2 regions of the Halomonas sp. XH26 genome follow, and region 1 is predicted to be linked to the other one. Evidence: predicted binding sites of a transcription regulator. Region 1 holds the regulator's gene; the other holds the start of a gene.

Region 1 (9,169 bases):
CGCTAGTTGAGGGCGTGCCCCTTGCTCGCGAAGCTCATCCACAAGGGAGCCGAGTAACATGGCGGGCAAATTATCGATGGCACAATAGCCAAGATCTTCTAACGCTTGTAAGGCGATAGATTTACCGGACCCTGAACGGCCGCTAATGATCACCAGTTGCATAGAGTTTCTCTTGGCATGCCAATAAAAATGGAGGTAAACGTTAAACTAGTAGGCAGTGTCTAGCGGTGGACCATTTAGGTAACAGGTTGTTCACGAATTTTTGCTGTAATAAGGTCCAATAGCTCACGTTGGCTAGCCGCTCTACGAAGCTGCTGACGTGTGTCAACGTTGTTCATGATGGACGCCACTTGCCCTAATAAGGCTAAGTGCGTGTCGTCCGCCTCTTCGGGCACTAAAAGTACGAAAACAAGGTCGACGGGGTCGCCATCAATAGCATCGAAATCTACTGGCTCAGCTAACTTTAAAAAACCAGCGATAGGCGAGCTGCAGTGAGGGCTACGGGCGTGAGGAATAGCAACGCCGTTGCCTATTCCAGTGCTACCCAAACGCTCACGACCAATCAGGCGGCTGAAGACTTCTTGGCTATCTAGGCTTGGCGTGTTTTGCGCAATAAAGGTGCTGAAAAATTCCAGCACCCTTTTTTTGCTGCCCCCGGGGACGTCATACAGCACGCGCTCCGGGGGAAGAATAGTTTCCAACGTCATTGAGTTAACGCACGCCAGCGCCTTGGGCGCGAGCTTGTGCTTTTTCCTTGTGTTTAACGAGTTGACGATCAATTTTGTCCGCTAGTGCATCAATCGCAGCGTACATATCGTTGTCTAATGCTTCTGCGTGTAGATCGGCACCTGCAGCATGCAGGGTGCAGGCAGCTTGCTGGCGCTCCTTTTCAACAGATAAGGTCACTTGTACGGTGGTGATATTGTCATAATGGCGCTCAACGCGTTCCAGCTTCTCATTTACATAGTCACGCAAGGCGTCAGTCAGATCTACGTGATGACCAGTGATATTTACTTGCATTGACGTGCTCCTTATCCATCGGACTGTTCTTCGATTGTAACCCTTTTTGCGCTATTGCAAAGCCCTTAGACAGACTTTGTTCGTTAGCACTGTTTTATTAGCGTAAACGGCGGCGTTCGCTTGAAGAGGGTATACCCATCGACTCGCGATATTTGGCCACCGTTCGCCTTGCCACATTAATGCCACCCTCTTCCAATAGCGCCACGAGGCGGCTGTCTGAGAGAGGTTTCCCGGGCGGTTCATCTTGCACCAGTTTTTTGATTCGAGCGCGGATGGCGGTGCTGGAGTGACTGTCACCGCCGTCCTGGCCACTTACTTGGCTTGAAAAGAAGTATTTGAGCTCAAACACTCCGCGCGGAGTATGAATGTATTTCTGGGTGGTGACCCTGGAAATAGTGGATTCATGCATTTCTACGGCGTCTGCGATATCGGCTAAAATCAGCGGTTTCATGGCTTCTTCGCCGTGTTCCAGAAAGCCTATCTGGCGAGCTATGATTTCTCGGCCCACCCGCAGTAGCGTATCATTTCGACTTGAAAGGCTCTTGATGAGCCAGCGAGCTTCTTGGAGATGCTCTTTTAAAAATTGGTTATCTTGGCTCTTGTCAGCCCGTTTGATCAGGCTTGCGTAGTCAGGTTGAATGCGCAAGCGCGGCAATGCCTCAGGATTTAGCTCCAGGTGCCATCCTTCGTGGTCATGGCGTACGACTAAATCTGGCGTTACATAGCTGTCATCAGTGTCGCCAAAGGCACTTCCTGGGCGAGGATCAAGGCTGCGGATCAAGCGGATGACATCATCAAGCTGCTCATCATCTAGACTTAACCGCCGCTTTAGCAAACGCACATCATCCTTACCAAGCGCTTCCAGAAATTGACGCACTAACCGCTTGGCAGGCATAAGCAGCGGTGTATCTTCCGGTAGTGAGGCGAGCTGCAGCATTAAACACTCCCGCAGGTCGCGAGCAAATACACCGGTGGGCTCAAACTGTTGAAGACGAAGCAAGGTTGTTTCAACTTCACGCTGGCTAAGGCCTTCATGCCCTTGGGCTTTAAGTCCTTCGCGAATGTCATTGAGAGGCTGGGTTAGGTAGCCGTTGGCATCCAGTGCATCGATGAGGCTTTCAGCAATGGCGTGGTCGCGTGGTGAAAAATCTGTCATGGCGAGTTGCCAAAGTAAGTGGCCATGCAAACTTTGACCAGCGGCTTGACGCTCAAAGTCAGGCCCCTCGCTGCTGGCACCATGGCTACCAAGGTCTTGATAAGTGTCTGACCAGTCACTGTCAGTTGAGAGTTCGTTAGGAATGCTTTCGGACCATTCAGCTTCCTGGGGTTCACTAACGGCCTGTTCGCCGAACTCATCTTCCTGCTCAAGCATTGGATTGGCATCAAGTGCTTGCTGAATTTCTTGACGGAGGTCCAGCGTTGATAGCTGTAACAGGGCGATGGCCTGCTGCAGCTGAGGTGTCATGGTCAGCTGTGTACCGATACGCAATTGAAGAGAAGCTTTCATGACCATCTGAGAACCGCTCGTTAATCAGAAAGCTCCACCCTAGTGCGAGTTATGGCTTGGTGCAAGTGCAATAAGTATGCCACCACTACTATTTTTTCTACAGATGGCTGTTTACAAGCGGAAATCAGCCCCCAAGTAAACGTCTCTTACCCGCTGGTTGTTGAGAATTTCCTGAGGGGGGCCACTGGCGATGATATGGCCGTCACCTACAATGTAAGCAATATCGCAAATATCCAGTGTTTCCCTGACGTTATGATCAGTGATCAGCACGCCGATATGGCGCTTTTTGAGGGCTCGAATGATCGTTTTAATATCGCCCACTGAGATTGGATCAACGCCGGCAAACGGCTCATCAAGCAGGATAAAGGCAGGCTCGGTCGCGAGGGAGCGGGCAATCTCAACACGTCTACGCTCTCCGCCCGAAAGACTCATGCCGAAGTTGTCACGAATGTGCGTGATGTGAAAATCTTCCAGTAGCGACTCAAGGCGCTGCTCCCTGGCGCTACGATCGAGCTCTTTGCGGGTTTCCAGGATTGCCATGATGTTGTCGGCGACGGTAAGTTTGCGAAAAATAGAGGCTTCCTGAGGCAAGTAGCCAATACCAGCCATTGCACGTTCGTGCATGGGGGCATGGGTTAAATCAAGCTCATCAATGCCAACCTTTCCCGCATCAGACTTTACCAAGCCGACAATCATATAAAACGATGTCGTTTTGCCTGCGCCATTGGGGCCTAGTAGCCCTACCACGCTGCCTTGAGATATCTCTAGGTTAATATCCTTAACGACACGGCGGCGTTTATAGCTTTTAGCTAAGTGTTGGGCATAAAGTGTTTTTATCGGCGCGCTTTCTGATGCTGATTCTGAGGCTGTGGTTTGAGGTGCGGGCTCTGCGTTATTGGTCGCCACTGGACACTCCTATTGTTCCGGCTGAAGAGTCATGCGGATACGTTGTGGCTCACCACCACTAACATCAGAACGCGCCTGAACCACACCTTGGTCTATAAAGTACTCTAATCGCCCACCTTCAAAGCGATCTGCTTGCTGGGTCAGTTCCGCTTGGTCAATGAGCTCTACCCGACGCTCGGCAACATGATAAATAATACGTTTTGCCCAGCCTTCCATTGGGCTAGCTTGGTCTTCGAGCTGGTTACGTATGTAGGCTCGTCCACCGGTTGCAATGGCACGCGATAGCTCGCCAGCATCGTTGCGCTGAATCTCAACGCGATCGCCGCGCAGTTGCATATTGCCCTGCCGAATATCGACGTTGCCTGAATACACTGCGGTGCCTGCGCGTTGATCGAGATCTAAACGGTCAGCCTCTACTTCTACGGGGGCTTGGCTTTGTGCCATAACCGGTAGCGCTGCCGCTGAAATGGGTAGCGCAATGACGAAGAGTGCCGTGCGAATAAGAACGTTCATCGCGACTCCTACTGAGAACGAGTGGCAGGCGGGTGAACGCCGCGCACGTTATTGGTTAAGCGGATCTGGCTATCATCCAGCCATACATCCATACGTGAAGCGTCAATGCGCTGGGGCGGTTGCTGAAGTATGGTTTCGGCATCGCTCCAAGCATGACGGGTGATGCCATCATAGTGTAATAACTCAGTATTCAACTGCCAGCCCTCATCAGGTGCAAGTAATTGGGCTGAACCAGCTAGCGTGAGCGCCTGCGTGTCAGTATTTAGGGTGCCGGTCTCCGCCGTCGCTAGCCATTGACGCTCTTCGCTATCAAATAGTGTCGCCCTGGGGGAGAGGACATCTGTCATCGCCGTTTGAGGGGTATGAACTAAGCGTGGCGTCGTCAGCGACTGCTGGATGGCTCCGGTGTCACCAAACAGAGTAATTTCTGCATTCTCTAGTACATGGCCGGGCTCTTGAGCACGAGCCTCTGCGTCGATTGATTGGTCTTGAGGGCCGCGCGGATCCAGCCATACCAGTACGCCACCTAAGGCAAACACCATGATGGTTATCCAAATGCGTTTTTTAACCCAAAAGCGCATTACGATTGGCCGTGTAGGTACGTATCTAAAACAGCATCCCAATGACCTTGAGACATCAATAAGGTATCGCAGATTTCACGTACAGCGCCGTGGCCACCAAGCCGATCGGTAATCCAGTCAGCGTGAGTATGCATATAATCAGGAGCATTAGGGACGGTGATGCCTACGCCAGAACGTTTAATTGGAGCAAGGTCTGGTAGGTCGTCACCACAATAAGCAACCTGCTCAAGCGTGATGTCTAGGCGTTGGCAAAGCGCGCGTAGCGTAGTGAGTTTATCCTCGCACCCTTGATACACATGGGTAATTCCCAACGACGCAGCACGTTGGCTGACCATGGGAGAATCACGCCCAGTAATTAAGGCAACATGGATTCCGACGCGTTTCAAAAGTTTGAGGCCGTGGCCATCTTGGGTATGAAACGCTTTGATTTCGATACCGTCAGCTTGAAAATAGAGGCGGCCATCGGTAAGTACGCCGTCAACGTCAATAGCAAGCAATTTTACGCGGCGAATCCGGTCTTGTAGAGCGTCAGGTAGGGCCATGAAGCCTCCGTATTATTAATGTTTGAAAAGATTGATTAAATGACACCACTAGCAAGTAAGTCATGCATATGTAGCGCGCCAATGGGGCGCTGCTGATCATCCACGACCGCCAGTGCGGTGATTCGACTGTCTTCCATGATGCGTACCGCTTCAGCCGCTAACACATCGGGACCGATACGTTTTCCAGGACGTGTCATCACATCATCAACTAGGACGTCACGTAGGTCATGAAACTGATCCAGCGTTCGGCGTAAGTCACCGTCGGTATAAACGCCGGCAAGGCGTCCTTCGCTATCGATTACGCAGGTAAAGCCCAACCCTTGGCGAGTAATTTCCAAGAGTGCGTCCCGTAACGGGCTGCCTAATGCTACTTGGGGGAGGCGTGATCCGTTGTGCATTAAATCCTTTACACGCAAAAGTAGGCGTTTGCCGAGGCTTCCACCTGGGTGTGAAAGCGCAAAATCTTCCGCGGTGAAGCCCCGTGCTTCTAATAATGCCACGGCTAAGGCATCACCTAAGGCAAGTGCTGCTGTGGTTGAGCTGGTCGGCGCTAAGTCGAGAGGGCAGGCTTCGCGCTCAACGCCGCTATTAAGGTGAGCATCGGCGTGTTTGGCTAATGTGGAACCAGGGCGTCCAGTCATGCTGACAAGGGGGGTTCCTAGGCGTTTCAGCAGCGGAAGCAGCGCAGTGACCTCTGCGGTTTCGCCAGAGTTCGAAAGTGCTAGTACAACATCTGCGCGGGTGATCATGCCGAGATCGCCATGACTGGCTTCACCTGGGTGTACAAAAAAAGCAGGCGTGCCGGTGCTTGCCAACGTTGCAGCCAGCTTGCCCGCAATATGGCCGGACTTACCCATGCCGGTTACCACTACGCGGCCCTGGCAGGCGAGGATAAGTTCACAAGCGTGGTCAAAGCTCTCATCAAGTTTTGCCTGAAGTCCACCGATAGCGGCCTGCTCAATTTGCAGTGTGCGCAGCGCACTTTCACGCAGTGGGCTAGGTGTCGATAGTGGCTGGCGCATGAGGGCATCTCTTTTCATAAGCGGTCAAAAGTAGGTCGGTAAGAATAACATCTTGGCGCGGTTTGTAGGTAAGGCGCGTATCCTACTCCTCAGCGCGGTTGCAATGAGCGCATCTGTTACTGTGAGTAGCGTTAAGTTACGATGTTCGATAATATTTCGAAAACACTGTTTTTTAAACTGTCTGTTCTTTATAAACTAGCTGTTTTTTTGAATTATCTGTTTTTAACTAACTAATGCGTAGCCAGCATATACTAATGCTGTTGCGGCAAGACGACCATCAAGGCCAGCCAGCCCATGACCGATGCTCCCTTCATCGAAATTGAAGATTTGTACTTCTCGCGGGGTGATCATGATATTTTTCGCGGAATCAACATGACGATTTCGCGAGGCCAGGTAACGGCTATCATGGGGCCAAGCGGTACCGGAAAGACGACCCTTTTAAAGCTAATTGGTGGGCAATTAACGCCTGACCGGGGGCGAGTGTTAATCGACGGTCAAGATGTCCATCGCCTGTCGCGTAAGGCCCTGTTTACGCTGCGTAAGCGCATGGGTATGTTATTTCAGAGCGGCGCACTGTTTTCAGATCTTGATGTATTTGAAAACGTAGCGTTTCCGCTTCGGGTGCATACTGACTTGCCTGATCCTATGATACGCGATCTAGTGCTTCTTAAGTTACAGGCAGTGGGTTTGCGCGGGGCTAGGCACTTGTCGCCAGCTGAGCTTTCGGGGGGGATGGCAAGGCGTGTGGCGCTGGCACGGGCGGTAGCGCTTGATCCAGAGTTAATCCTTTATGATGAGCCTTTTGTCGGGCAAGACCCCATTTCTATGGGGGTGCTTGTACAGCTAATTAAACGGCTGAATCAGGCACTGTCGCTTACGTCAGTGATCGTTTCGCACGATATCAAAGAGACCCTCAGCATTGCGGATTATCTGTACCTCATTGCCGATGGGCAGGTGGTAGCCTCTGGCACGCCAAGAACCTTAGATACGAACCAAGATCCCCGAGTAAGCCAGTTTATCCATGGTGAGCCAGACGGGCCGGTGCCGTTTCACTATCCCGCTGAGACACTTTACCGCGATATTCTAGGCCAAGCCTCTGCAGGGAAGGTGCGTTAAATGCAATCAAACATTAAACATGCTATTTCGCATGTCGCTCGGCTGGGGCAAAAAGGGTGTGATGCCTTAGAGTCGTTAGGGCGTGCAGGTGTCTTTCTTGCCCAGTCGGCAGTAGGGGTACCTTCTCGGGAAGGGTGGTCGTTGTGGCTGCGCCAAGTGCACTTTGTCGGTGTACTGTCTCTGGCTATTGTACTGGTGTCAGGGCTGTTTATAGGCATGGTGCTTGCGCTGCAGGGGTATACCATATTGGTTGATTTTGGGGCAGAGCAGGCGCTTGGCCAGATGGTTGCTCTTTCGCTTCTTCGAGAGCTAGCGCCAGTGGTCGCTGCGCTACTGTTTGCAGGGCGCGCGGGCTCTGCGTTAACGGCGGAAATTGGCCTGATGAAGGCGACTGAGCAGTTAACCAGCATGGAAATGATTGGCGTTGACCCTCTGCGCCGGGTTGTGGCGCCAAGGTTGTGGGCAGGTTTTGTTGCGCTACCTATTCTTACCGTTGGTTTTAGCGTAGTGGGGATTTGGGGTGGCTATTTGGTTGGCGTGGAATGGCTGGGGGTTTTTGAAGGCTCTTACTGGAGCAATATGCAGGCTAGTGTTTCGTTTGTTGATGATATTGGTAATGGAATAATCAAAAGCCTTGTATTTGCAGTAGTCGTCACCTGGATTGCGGTGTTCCAAGGGTATGACTTAGTGCCTACCTCTGAAGGTATTTCGCGTGCGACAACCCGCACGGTGGTGTATTCATCGCTTGCTGTTTTGGGGCTGGATTTTGTATTGACCGCCGTGATGTTTGGCGGCCTTTAATGGGTGGAGCAATAACATGAAGCGCAGTAAAACCATGGAGTTTGGTGTTGGCCTGTTTATGCTTGCGGGCATTCTGGGGCTTGTTTTTTTGGGCTTACGCGTAAGTGGCATGACGCTTTCAACATCTTCCGACACGTTTCGTCTCGAGGCCAGTTTTTCCAACATTGGCAGCCTGAAACCACGTGCGCGGGTCACCATGGCCGGTGTTACTGTGGGACGGGTAGAGGCTATTGAGCTTGATACCGAGTGGTATGATGCGCGGGTGGTGTTGAGCCTCGATAGTGATCTTGAAGGCCAGCTTTCGCAAGATACTACCGCAGCTATTTTGACGGCTGGGCTGCTCGGTGAGCAGTATATTGGCCTGAGTGTTGGCGGCGCTCCTGAAGTGCTTGAGGAGGGGGATGTTATTCGTGATACCCAGTCTGCCCTGGTGCTCGAAGAACTTATCCAGCAATTTGTATCCAATATGGTTACTAACTAAGCACCGTGGGTGCTGTCAGTTGTCATGAGGTGATTTTAATGAAAGAAAATAGCGTAATGTTGGCCCGTCGTTTGCTTTTTTTGTTGACGCTAGCGGTCGTTCTGCTGCCTTTTGCTGCCCAGGCCCAGTCGAAATCGCCAGAAGCGTTGGTTCGTGAAAACGTCAATGAATTCATGGAGCAGATTAACGGTAGAGAAGATTATTACGCCAATAATCTTAATGAGCTTAAGGCGTTAGTCAACGATAGCCTGAATGATGTAGCGGATTTTCGTTATATTGGCGCTAGCGTGATGGGAAGCTACTTTCGCAACGCAACGCCAGAACAGCGTAGTCGGTTCGCCGATGTTTTTCGTCAAACCCTGATCGACACGTACACGCGTGGTCTCGTGACCTTTGATTACGATGAGTTGCGAGTGTTGACCGACCAGCGCGGTCAGCGCTATGAAGATCAAGCCAGTGTTGATATGGAAGTTGTTGCCACAAATGGTCAGATTTACCCCGTTAGCTACAGTCTGCGACTTTCAAATGGTGAGTGGAAAGTGGTCAATGTTATTGTTAATGGCATCAATTTAGGGCTGACCTTCCGTAATCAGTTTGATCAGTCGATGCGCGAAAATAACCGAGACTACGATGCAGTCATTCGTAGTTGGTCGCCTGAAATTGGTGTCGACGAGCTTGAG
Region 2 (9,169 bases), 1.5 Mb from region 1:
GCTAATAAGACATTTCTTAAGAAACTCAACACGTAACTCCTCCTGAGTAGCGGTCTTTGTGAGCGGCTGCGATGTTGCAGGATGAGAGTTCGTCATGCACGCTTTAAAAGCGCTGAGTATATCGATAAAAACAAAATCAGTGGCTGCTAAATAAGCAAATAGTCGAAAAAGCGCAACGGCTAACGCCGCTTGGCGCTGCATGCCATAATGACGCTGTCGCGCCTAGTGAGTTCCTTTATGACCGCCCCACGCCCACGTACGTTGGCCGAATTACAGCGCTGGCGCCGTACTCGTGCCAAACGCCGCTGGTACAAGCGAAGTTTTCGCCTGCAAGTCATGCTGCTGGTCGGCTTTCTGCTGGCGGGTATGTTGCTAGCGCAAGGCACCTATCTGAACCACCGTAAAGCAGAAATTATCACCCACCAAATGGGCGAGCGGGCATTGGCAGTGGCCAAGACCGTCGCGGGCATGCCGCAAATTGTTAATGCTTTCTCGACACCCGATCCTGCGCTGATTATCCAGCCGCTTGCTGAACGCGTTCGTCATGAGACCGGTGCCCGTTATGTTGTGGTAGGTAATGTCCAGTCGATTCGTTACTCGCACCCAGTGCCTGAGCGTATCGGCCAGCCAATGGTGGGCGGGGATAACGATCAGGCGCTGATTTATGGTCAGTCATACGTATCGGAAGCTACCGGAACGTTAGGCACCGCCATGCGGGGCAAAACGCCCATCTGGGATGAAGAGGGCAACATCATCGGGGTGGTTTCGGTGGGCTTCATGCTAGAACGAGTAGATATGGATGTCGCCCGTTATACCAGCTTAGGGTGGGCGCTGGTGGCGCTGATGATTTTGCTAGGATTTGCCGGGGCCTATTGGCTGTCGCAGCATCTTAAAAAAGTCATCCTTGGTTTAGAGCCTTATGAGATAGCCCGCTTGGCCATGGAAAAAGAGGCCATCCTGCAATCTATCCACGAAGGTATCCTGGCGGTTAACCGCGATGGTCAGATCACGTTAGTGAATCAGCAGGCACGCCGTTTTCTAGGGCTATCGGATGAACAGGTTTTGCTGGGGCAGCCAATCCGTGAGGTGGTGCCCAACTCGCGCTTAAGCGAGGTGTTAAAGCACGGCGAGCAAGAGTTTGACCAGGAAATGTGGCTGGGCGACCATCCTGTGGTGGCCAACCGCGTGCCTATTTTGCACGAAGGTGAGATCGAAGGTGCCGTTGCGACATTTCGCAGTCGCCGCGAAATTATTGATCTTTCCCAGGCACTTACCCAGGCAAGTCGTGATGTCGATATGCTGCGTGCCCAGGCCCACGAGTTTTCCAACAAGCTTTACACCATTTCTGGTCTCCTGCAGCTTAACCGCGTTGATGAGGCGCTAGCGCTGATTCACCACGAAACCGAACGTGCTCAGGCGCAAATGAGCTTTTTAATGCGTCACGTGGCTGACGCAGTACTCAGCGGCATCTTGTTGGGTAAATTGACGCGAGCACGAGAGCTAGGCGTCGCGCTGGAAATTGATGAACAGAGCTCGCTCTCTTGCCCACTGACGGTCACTGGGCAAGAGGTCATGATGAGCGTTGTGGGCAACTTATTAGATAACGCCTGTCATGCGGCGCTTAATGGTCCAAACAGTGACACCCCGAAAGTTCGCCTGTTCTTTACGGATCTGGGCGAGCAGCTGTTGATTGAAGTAGAGGATAACGGCTCAGGTGTGCCCGGCGAGCATGCGGAATCGATCTTTCAAGATGGGTTTTCTACCAAAACCGGTAAACATCGTGGCATTGGTTTAGCACTGGTCGCGCGGTTGTGCCGTCAGCATGGCGGCGAGGTGACATTAGAAGAGAGCGAGTTAGGCGGCGCGTGCTTTATTGCCGTGCTGGATCGCGCGCTTTGCGACCCAATAGCCACAACGCCTTAAATCATAATAACGACGCCAGGAAGAGGAAACACTATGTCTGCGACGCAGTACGGTATTTTGGTCGTCGAAGACGATTTTCGCATTGCCGATATCCACAAGGCTTTTATTGAGCAGAGCGACGGCTTTTATGTGGTGGGGTTGGCACGTAACGGCAACGAAGCAAAAGCCCTGATGGCCCAGCATGCTGATGCTGTTCAACTCATCTTATTAGATGCTTACTTGCCTGATGTGGAGGGTCTGGAGCTGCTATGGGCCATTCGCCGCGACTATGTGCATGTGGATATCGTCATGGTGACAGCCGCCCGCGAAGTAGAAACCATCAGCGAAGCGTTGCGTGGTGGCGTTTTTGATTATCTGATTAAACCGATTGAAGCGACACGTATGACGCAAATGCTGACACGTTTTCGCCGCGAGCGAGAGGCATTGGCGAATCGGGCTGAAATGAGTCAAGACGAGCTGGATCAGGTGCTTGCTCGCTTACAACCAGGTGAACCTGCGCGGCTAGCTACGCGCACGTTACCTAAAGGCATCGACCGCTTGACCCTGCGCTGTGTGGTGGAGTCGCTGGCTGCCGAGCATGATTCCCAAACGGCGATGCAAGTAGCGCAGGCAATGGGCGCAAGCCGTTCAACAGCGCGGCGTTATTTGGAGTTTTTAGTAGCCGAACAAGCGGTTAATGCAGAAATTGGCTATGGCGATGTTGGCCGCCCTGAGCGACGTTATCGGCTGCTGGAATCCTCCTCAACATGGCTGGAATCACTGTAAACGAGCCGTTCTAACCGGCCGTGAACAAAATGAACAAAACGCACAAAAAGCACTTTTTGTCATTAATGGTCATAAGCTTGTCGCGAGGAGTAGCGGTCTTCTAATGTGAAGGGTGTAACCACACAAAGATACGTAGATAACAACCATCTATAACACAGCTAATATAACAACATAGCTAATGTGGAGAACGCCCATGACCATGCTTCCCCTAAAGCGCTTTGCCGTGCTTGCTTTACCGATGGCAGCCCTTGCCATGACAACGTCTGCCAGCGCCCAAGAGTGGACACCGAGCCGTTCAATTGAGTTTGTTGCCCCGGCCAACCCCGGTGGCGGCTGGGACACGCTAGTGCGCACCATGTCCCGCGTTATTCAGCAAGAAGAGCTGGCCGACGAAAGCTTTGCAGCCATTAACGTGCCTGGCGGTGGCGGTGCAGTTGCCTGGGCTCAGGTAGCCCGTGATAACGGCAATCCGCATAAACTTTTCGCCACCAGCCCGCCGATGATTTTAGTACCCCTGGCAGGCGCATCGCGTTACGACCACACCGACTTCACCCCGATTGCGCGTATCAATACCGACTATTCGATTATTTTGGTGGCGGCAGATTCCGAGTATCAAAACCTGGATGATCTTTTTGCAGCGCTCAAAGAGAATCCTAGTTTGAGCGTGGGCGGTGGTAGTGCGCCGGGCTCAATGGATCACATCTCGGTTGCCGGTCTTGCTTCCGCGGCGGGTATGGAAGCCTCCTCGGTCAACTACATTCCCTTCTCGGGTGGTGGCGACGCCATGACTAACCTGATGGGTGGCCATATTGAGGCAGTGGTTGGCGGTGCCGGTGAAGCGGTAGGTCAGCTGGGCGAAGGTAGCCAGCTACGCGCGCTGGGCGTTTCTTCCGAAGAGCGCCTGGGCGGTGGACTGGCCGATGTACCTACTTACCAAGAGCAAGGTTACGACTACACCTTCGATATTTGGCGTGGCGTAATGGGCGCGCCGGAAATGCCTGAAGAGGCGGTTGAATACTACGAAGCGCTCTTCGCCGAAATGCTCGAAACTGATGCATGGCGCGAAGCAAGCGACCAGCTAGGCTGGATTGATGCCTACCAGGATAGCGACGCCTTCGCTACCTTCCTGGATGAGCAGCAAGAGCAGTTCAGTAGCGTGTTGACCGACCTGGGGCTGATGCGCCAGTAATCGCTCGTCCCAAAGGCTCCCCCGGTGGCAGCGTGCCACCGGGATCTTCTGTCTGTTACCGCAAGGGTCTTGCTGTTCAGCAATGACGTCTTCGGAGAGCTTTCCCATGACTCGATTCAATACCAACCAATGGCTAGCGCTTGTGTTGGCGTTAGTGGCGGCTGCCTATCTGGCAATGGCCTGGCAAATCCCCAACTTTCCGCTGCCCCGTCCAGTGGATTCAGACCTATTTCCAAAAGTGTTAGGTGTTTCCCTGCTATTACTGTCGGCGTGCTTGTTTTTTGAGCGTCCTGGTCCTATTGCGGGGGCCGATCAGATTGATCAAGTCGAAACCCAGGAGCCGCTACTGCTAACGCCTTGGGCGCGGGTGATCGTCACCGCCATCGCCATTGCTGCCTATGCATTCCTGCTCGTGCCGTTAGGCTTTGTGCTGGCTTCGACGCTACTGTGTGTTGGCCTAACCGCTTACTACGGCTACCGCCGCCATGGGGTCAATCTGGCAACATCGCTTGGGGTGGTGTTGGCGCTGTATTTGACCATGACGCGGGTAATGGATGTTTACCTACCCACTGGCGTGCTGCCGTTTTAACTAAGCCGCGCTTGCTCACTGTTAGCGGGTTTAAAAGAGAGACACTCCCATGGATGCCTTTAACAATCTAATGTACGGCTTTGGCATCGCGCTTGAGCCTATCAATATCGCTTACGTCTTTGCCGGCGTCTTTGCTGGCACCATTATCGGTATGTTGCCCGGCCTTGGGCCGATCAGCGCGTTGGCGCTGATGATCCCGATTACCTTCGCTATGGAGCCCTCTTCAGGGCTGATCTTGATGGCCGGGGTGTATTACGGCGCTATTTTCGGCGGCTCCACCTCATCTATTTTGCTTAACGCCCCCGGCGTGGCGGGAACGGTTGCGACCTCTTTTGACGGCTATCCGATGGCCAAGCAAGGGTTGGCAGGCAAGGCGCTGGCGATTGCCGCTTACTCCTCCTTTGTTGGCGGTACCATCTCCGTTGTTTTCTTGATGTTGATTGCGCCGCTGCTCTCCAAAGTCGCGGTGAGCTTTGGCCCTGCTGAATACTTCGCGTTGATGGTGCTGGGCTTAACCGCGGTTGTGTCGCTATCCGATAAGTCGCTGGTCAAAGGCTTAATTGCCGCCGTTATCGGGGTAATGATCTCGATCATTGGGATTGATATGCAAACCGGCACCGAGCGCTTTACCTTTGGCTCTATCCACCTGCTCGACGGTGTCGATTTTCTGGTCGTCGCGCTGGGTATCTTCGCGTTAGCCGAAGTGTTCTACATGTTGCTGCGCGGAGGCGGTGGTAAAGAAGCACCGCGTAATGCGATTGGTTCGTTAAAATTGACCCGCAGTGAAGTGAAGCAGATTGCAGGGCCGGTTAGCCGCAGTTCAGTATTGGGCTTCTTTACTGGTGTGCTGCCGGGCGCCGGCGCGACCATCGGCTCGTTTCTTGGCTATAGCATGGAAAAGCGCATTGCCAAAGACGGCGATACGTTTGGTAAAGGCAACATCAAAGGCGTTGCTGCGCCAGAAGCGGCAAATAATGCGGCATGCACCGGCTCGTTTGTACCGCTGTTAACCTTGGGTGTGCCGGGGTCTGGCACCACCGCCGTACTGCTTGGCGCACTGCTGGTGATGGGGGTTAATCCTGGCCCGATGATGCTTGAACAGCGCCCGGATGTGTTCTGGGGCGTGGTCGCCAGTATGTATATCGGCAATATCTTTCTGCTGGTGCTTAACCTGCCGCTGATTCCGCTGATCGCCAAGATTCTCGATCTGCCCAAACCGTTGTTGCTATCACTGATTTTGATCTTCTGCATGATCGGTGTTTACGGCATGAGCTTCAGCGTGTTCGACTTATTACTGCTGCTTGGTTTTGGCTTGGTTGGTTTGGGAATGCGCTTGTTCGGCTTCCCCGCCGCGCCGCTGATTCTGGCGCTCATTCTAGGCAACATCATGGAAGAGTCCATGCGTCGCGCGCTGCAGATCTCCGGTGGTGATTGGATGACCTTTATCGACAAACCGATTTCGCTATCGTTACTGGTCATCGCTGTGCTGTCGCTTGGTTTACCGTTGCTCAAAAAGCGCCGCACTAAGCGTTTGAATACTGCTGAATAGAACATAGGCATGCGTGTAAAGCGCCCTAGGGTTTCCTAGGGCGCTTTTTTTGTGAAAAAAATGGGCGGGATTAATAGGCGTATGCAACAGAAAGTGCACTATTGGTGCGAGGTGTCGTTGTGGTGCATAAACAGCGTGCATTTTTTGGATGTTGGCGCGCCACGATAGTGCGGCCAGTGAAGACGGGGCTGCTTTTTTTAAAACTAACCTTTTGATTCTAATCTTTTTAGTGTTTCTTTTTGTAGTGTGGCGCAAACCTTGCAGCAGCTAGGAGCTAGTGGATGCACCAAGCCCCGTAACAACCGTTCCCACGTTACATAACGGGAGTCCTTGGCCGCGAAGCTCAAATAACGAGCCCCGTCATAAGGGGCGCAAGGAGGTTCAAGTGACCACATTGCAGCGCAAGACACACCCTCGTACCGTTGGCCGTTTCGCTACCGCCTTAATGGCCGCCGCCGTCATGGGGGCCAGTACACAAGCTATTGCCCAGGATGACGACCCGATCAAGGTCGGTATCCTTCACTCACTCTCTGGCACCATGGCGATCAGTGAGACGGTTCTTAAAGACACCGTTGAGATGCTTATTGAGCAGCAAAACGATGCGGGTGGCTTGCTGGGCCGCCAACTTGAAGCAGTTGTTGTCGACCCAGCCTCTAACTGGCCGCTATTTGCCGAGCGTGCTAGAGAGCTATTGGCGCAAGAAGAGGTCGACGTGATCTTCGGCAACTGGACCTCCGTTTCCCGTAAGGCAGTACTGCCGGTAGCGGAAGAGCTTAACGGCCTGTTGTTCTACCCGGTGCAGTATGAAGGTGAAGAGTCCTCGGAAAACGTCTTTTATACCGGTGCCGCCCCCAACCAGCAGGCGATTCCTGCGGTTGAGTATCTGATTAATGAAGTCGGCATCGAGCGCTTTGCGCTGGTCGGCACCGACTACGTCTATCCGCGTACCACCAACCGTATTCTCGAAGCGTTCCTCAAAGATGAGCATGGCATCGCTGATGAGGACATCATGATCAACTACACGCCGTTCGGCCATTCAGATTGGCAGAACATCGTGTCAGAAATACGCCGCTTTGGTGAAGAGGGGAAACCCACGGCGGTCATCTCCACGATTAACGGCGATGCCAATGTACCGTTTTACACCGAACTCTCTAACCAAGGCATCGATGCTGCCGATATTCCGGTCATCGCCTTCTCTGTGGGCGAGCAAGAGCTCACCGGCATTGATACGGGGCCGTTAGTCGGCCACTTGGCGGCCTGGAACTACTTTATGAGCGTCGATACTGATGACAACTACGACTTTATCGACGCTTGGATTGACTACACCGGCGACGAAGAGGCCGTCACCAACGACCCCATGGAAGCGCACTACATTGGTTTTAACATGTGGGCCGAAGCGGTGCGTAAAGCAGGCACTACCGACGTGGATGCGGTAAAAGACGCGATTATCGGTGTCGCTGTGCCTAACCTTTCCGGTGGCTATGCGGCGATGATGCCCAACCATCACATCACCAAGCCGGTGCTGATTGGTGAAGTTCAAGACAATGGCCAGTTCGATATCGTCTGGCAAACGCCTTCTACCGTAGCGGGCGATGCATGGTCTGACTACTTGCCTGGCTCACGTGATTTGATTGCCGATTGGCGCAAGCCCATGGAGTGCGGCAACTTCAACGTGGTGAACGGCTCGTGTGGCGGCAGCACCGCCGCAGAAGAGGCTGAAGCGGCCCTCGCTGAGTAAATGATGACCCCTCGCTGCTTGGCTAAACGCTGAGTGGTGGGGGAGCACGCTACCTCCCTTTTTTAGATCACTGTTTCTAATATAACCAAAGGAAGAACCCCATGAGGCGTTTCTTTTCCTTAGGGTTGCTGTGCCTGCTGTTGTTAAGCGTCACAGTCACCGCCCAAGCACAAACAAGCGCCACCGTTGAGGCTGATGACGCAGCGGCGCTTGAGCTACTAAACGCGCTGGACGTGCGTTCCTATTCCGCCAAAGGCGAAGCGATCAACGCTATTTTGCAAAGCGATGATGAGCGCGCGCGTGATTGGCTGCAGTCCTTGTTGGATGGTCGCTTGCAGCGCACTGACGACGGCCGCTTTGTGGTGGTGCTCGATAATCAAGGTCGCGATTGGCCAGTTGCAGATGCGCTGACCAATGAACCGCTGGGGGAGATGTCCCGCCGTGACCTGGATCGTATTGGCATTAATAACAATTTACGCAACCAGCTACGCAGCGCTATTGCCGTAGTAGATTTGTATTCGCCAAACGTTGAGCGTCGGCGTATTTCAGCCAGCCGACTACTGGGCGAGGTCGATGAAGAGCTGGCCGAACCGCTCAGTCAACTGATCGCTGAAGAAGAAGATGCCGAGGTAGCGCGCAGGCTTACCCAGGCGCTGGCGATTTACCAAGTTGAAAGCGGCGAGCTTGAAGGCGTTGAAACGCTACGAGGCAGTTTGCATCCACGTGTTCGAGTAGCGCTAAGTCGGGCAGCGAATGGCGATGACCCTATTATTGCCGATGCCGCCAATGAAGCGCTGAGCAGCATTGAGCAGAATCTCAAAATTAACCGTGGCCTGGAAACGCTCTACTTCGGACTTTCACTTGGCTCGGTACTGGTGTTGGCGGCGATTGGCCTGGCTATTACCTTTGGCGTGATGGGCGTTATCAATATGGCTCATGGTGAGCTAATCATGCTCGGCGCTTATACCACCTGGATGATGCAGCAGCTGTTGCCCGGCCAGCCGGGGCTGGCGCTAATTTTGTCGATTCCCGCGGGCTTTATGGTGGCTGCGCTTGTGGGTATTGCCATTGAGCGAGGCGTTATTCAGTTCCTGAAGGGCCGTCCATTGGAAACCTTGCTGGCGACGTTCGGTATCAGCCTGATTTTACAACAGCTGGTGCGAACGGTGATTTCACCGCTAAACCGTACGGTCATAACGCCCGAATGGATGAGCGGTTCATTAGTGATTAACGATGCGCTGTCGCTGACGCTTAATCGTATGTTTGTACTCGGTTTTGCACTGGTAGTGTTTGCCGCGCTGATGCTGATTATGCGCCGCACGAGGCTAGGGCTTGAAGTGCGTGCAGTGACCCAAAACCGCGCCATGGCACGCTCCATGGGTATCCGCGCCACGCGGGTCGATATTATGACCTTCG

What was found. Region 1 encodes sigma-54, which starts transcription at its own class of promoters, with help from an activator protein. Its sites were predicted from a motif close to TGGCACNNNNNTTGCTNT; they were not measured.
Region 2: the regulator sigma-54 is predicted to act here: its motif matches at 6,263-6,280, upstream of urtA (urea ABC transporter substrate-binding protein).

Annotation. Positions count from the first base shown of each region.
Region 1 covers NZ_CP071889.1:2,351,263-2,360,431, reverse strand. Annotated here, with positions in the region: gene rapZ (RNase adapter RapZ) at 1-162, opposite strand, end outside; gene ptsN (PTS IIA-like nitrogen regulatory protein PtsN) at 237-707, opposite strand; gene hpf (ribosome hibernation-promoting factor, HPF/YfiA family) at 712-1,020, opposite strand; gene J4377_RS10975 (RNA polymerase factor sigma-54) at 1,118-2,533, opposite strand; gene lptB (LPS export ABC transporter ATP-binding protein) at 2,639-3,364, opposite strand; gene lptA (lipopolysaccharide transport periplasmic protein LptA) at 3,443-3,946, opposite strand; gene lptC (LPS export ABC transporter periplasmic protein LptC) at 3,955-4,527, opposite strand; gene J4377_RS10955 (HAD family hydrolase) at 4,527-5,069, opposite strand; gene J4377_RS10950 (KpsF/GutQ family sugar-phosphate isomerase) at 5,105-6,091, opposite strand; gene J4377_RS10945 (ABC transporter ATP-binding protein) at 6,386-7,207, shown strand; gene mlaE (lipid asymmetry maintenance ABC transporter permease subunit MlaE) at 7,208-8,008, shown strand; gene mlaD (outer membrane lipid asymmetry maintenance protein MlaD) at 8,025-8,489, shown strand; gene J4377_RS10930 (phospholipid-binding protein MlaC) at 8,528-9,169, shown strand, end outside.
Region 2 covers NZ_CP071889.1:3,874,115-3,883,283, reverse strand. Annotated here, with positions in the region: gene J4377_RS17710 (YdiY family protein) at 1-29, opposite strand, end outside; gene J4377_RS17705 (sensor histidine kinase) at 238-1,923, shown strand; gene J4377_RS17700 (response regulator) at 1,957-2,688, shown strand; gene J4377_RS17695 (tripartite tricarboxylate transporter substrate binding protein) at 2,882-3,877, shown strand; gene J4377_RS17690 (tripartite tricarboxylate transporter TctB family protein) at 3,984-4,466, shown strand; gene J4377_RS17685 (tripartite tricarboxylate transporter permease) at 4,516-6,015, shown strand; gene urtA (urea ABC transporter substrate-binding protein) at 6,401-7,753, shown strand; gene urtB (urea ABC transporter permease subunit UrtB) at 7,855-9,169, shown strand, end outside.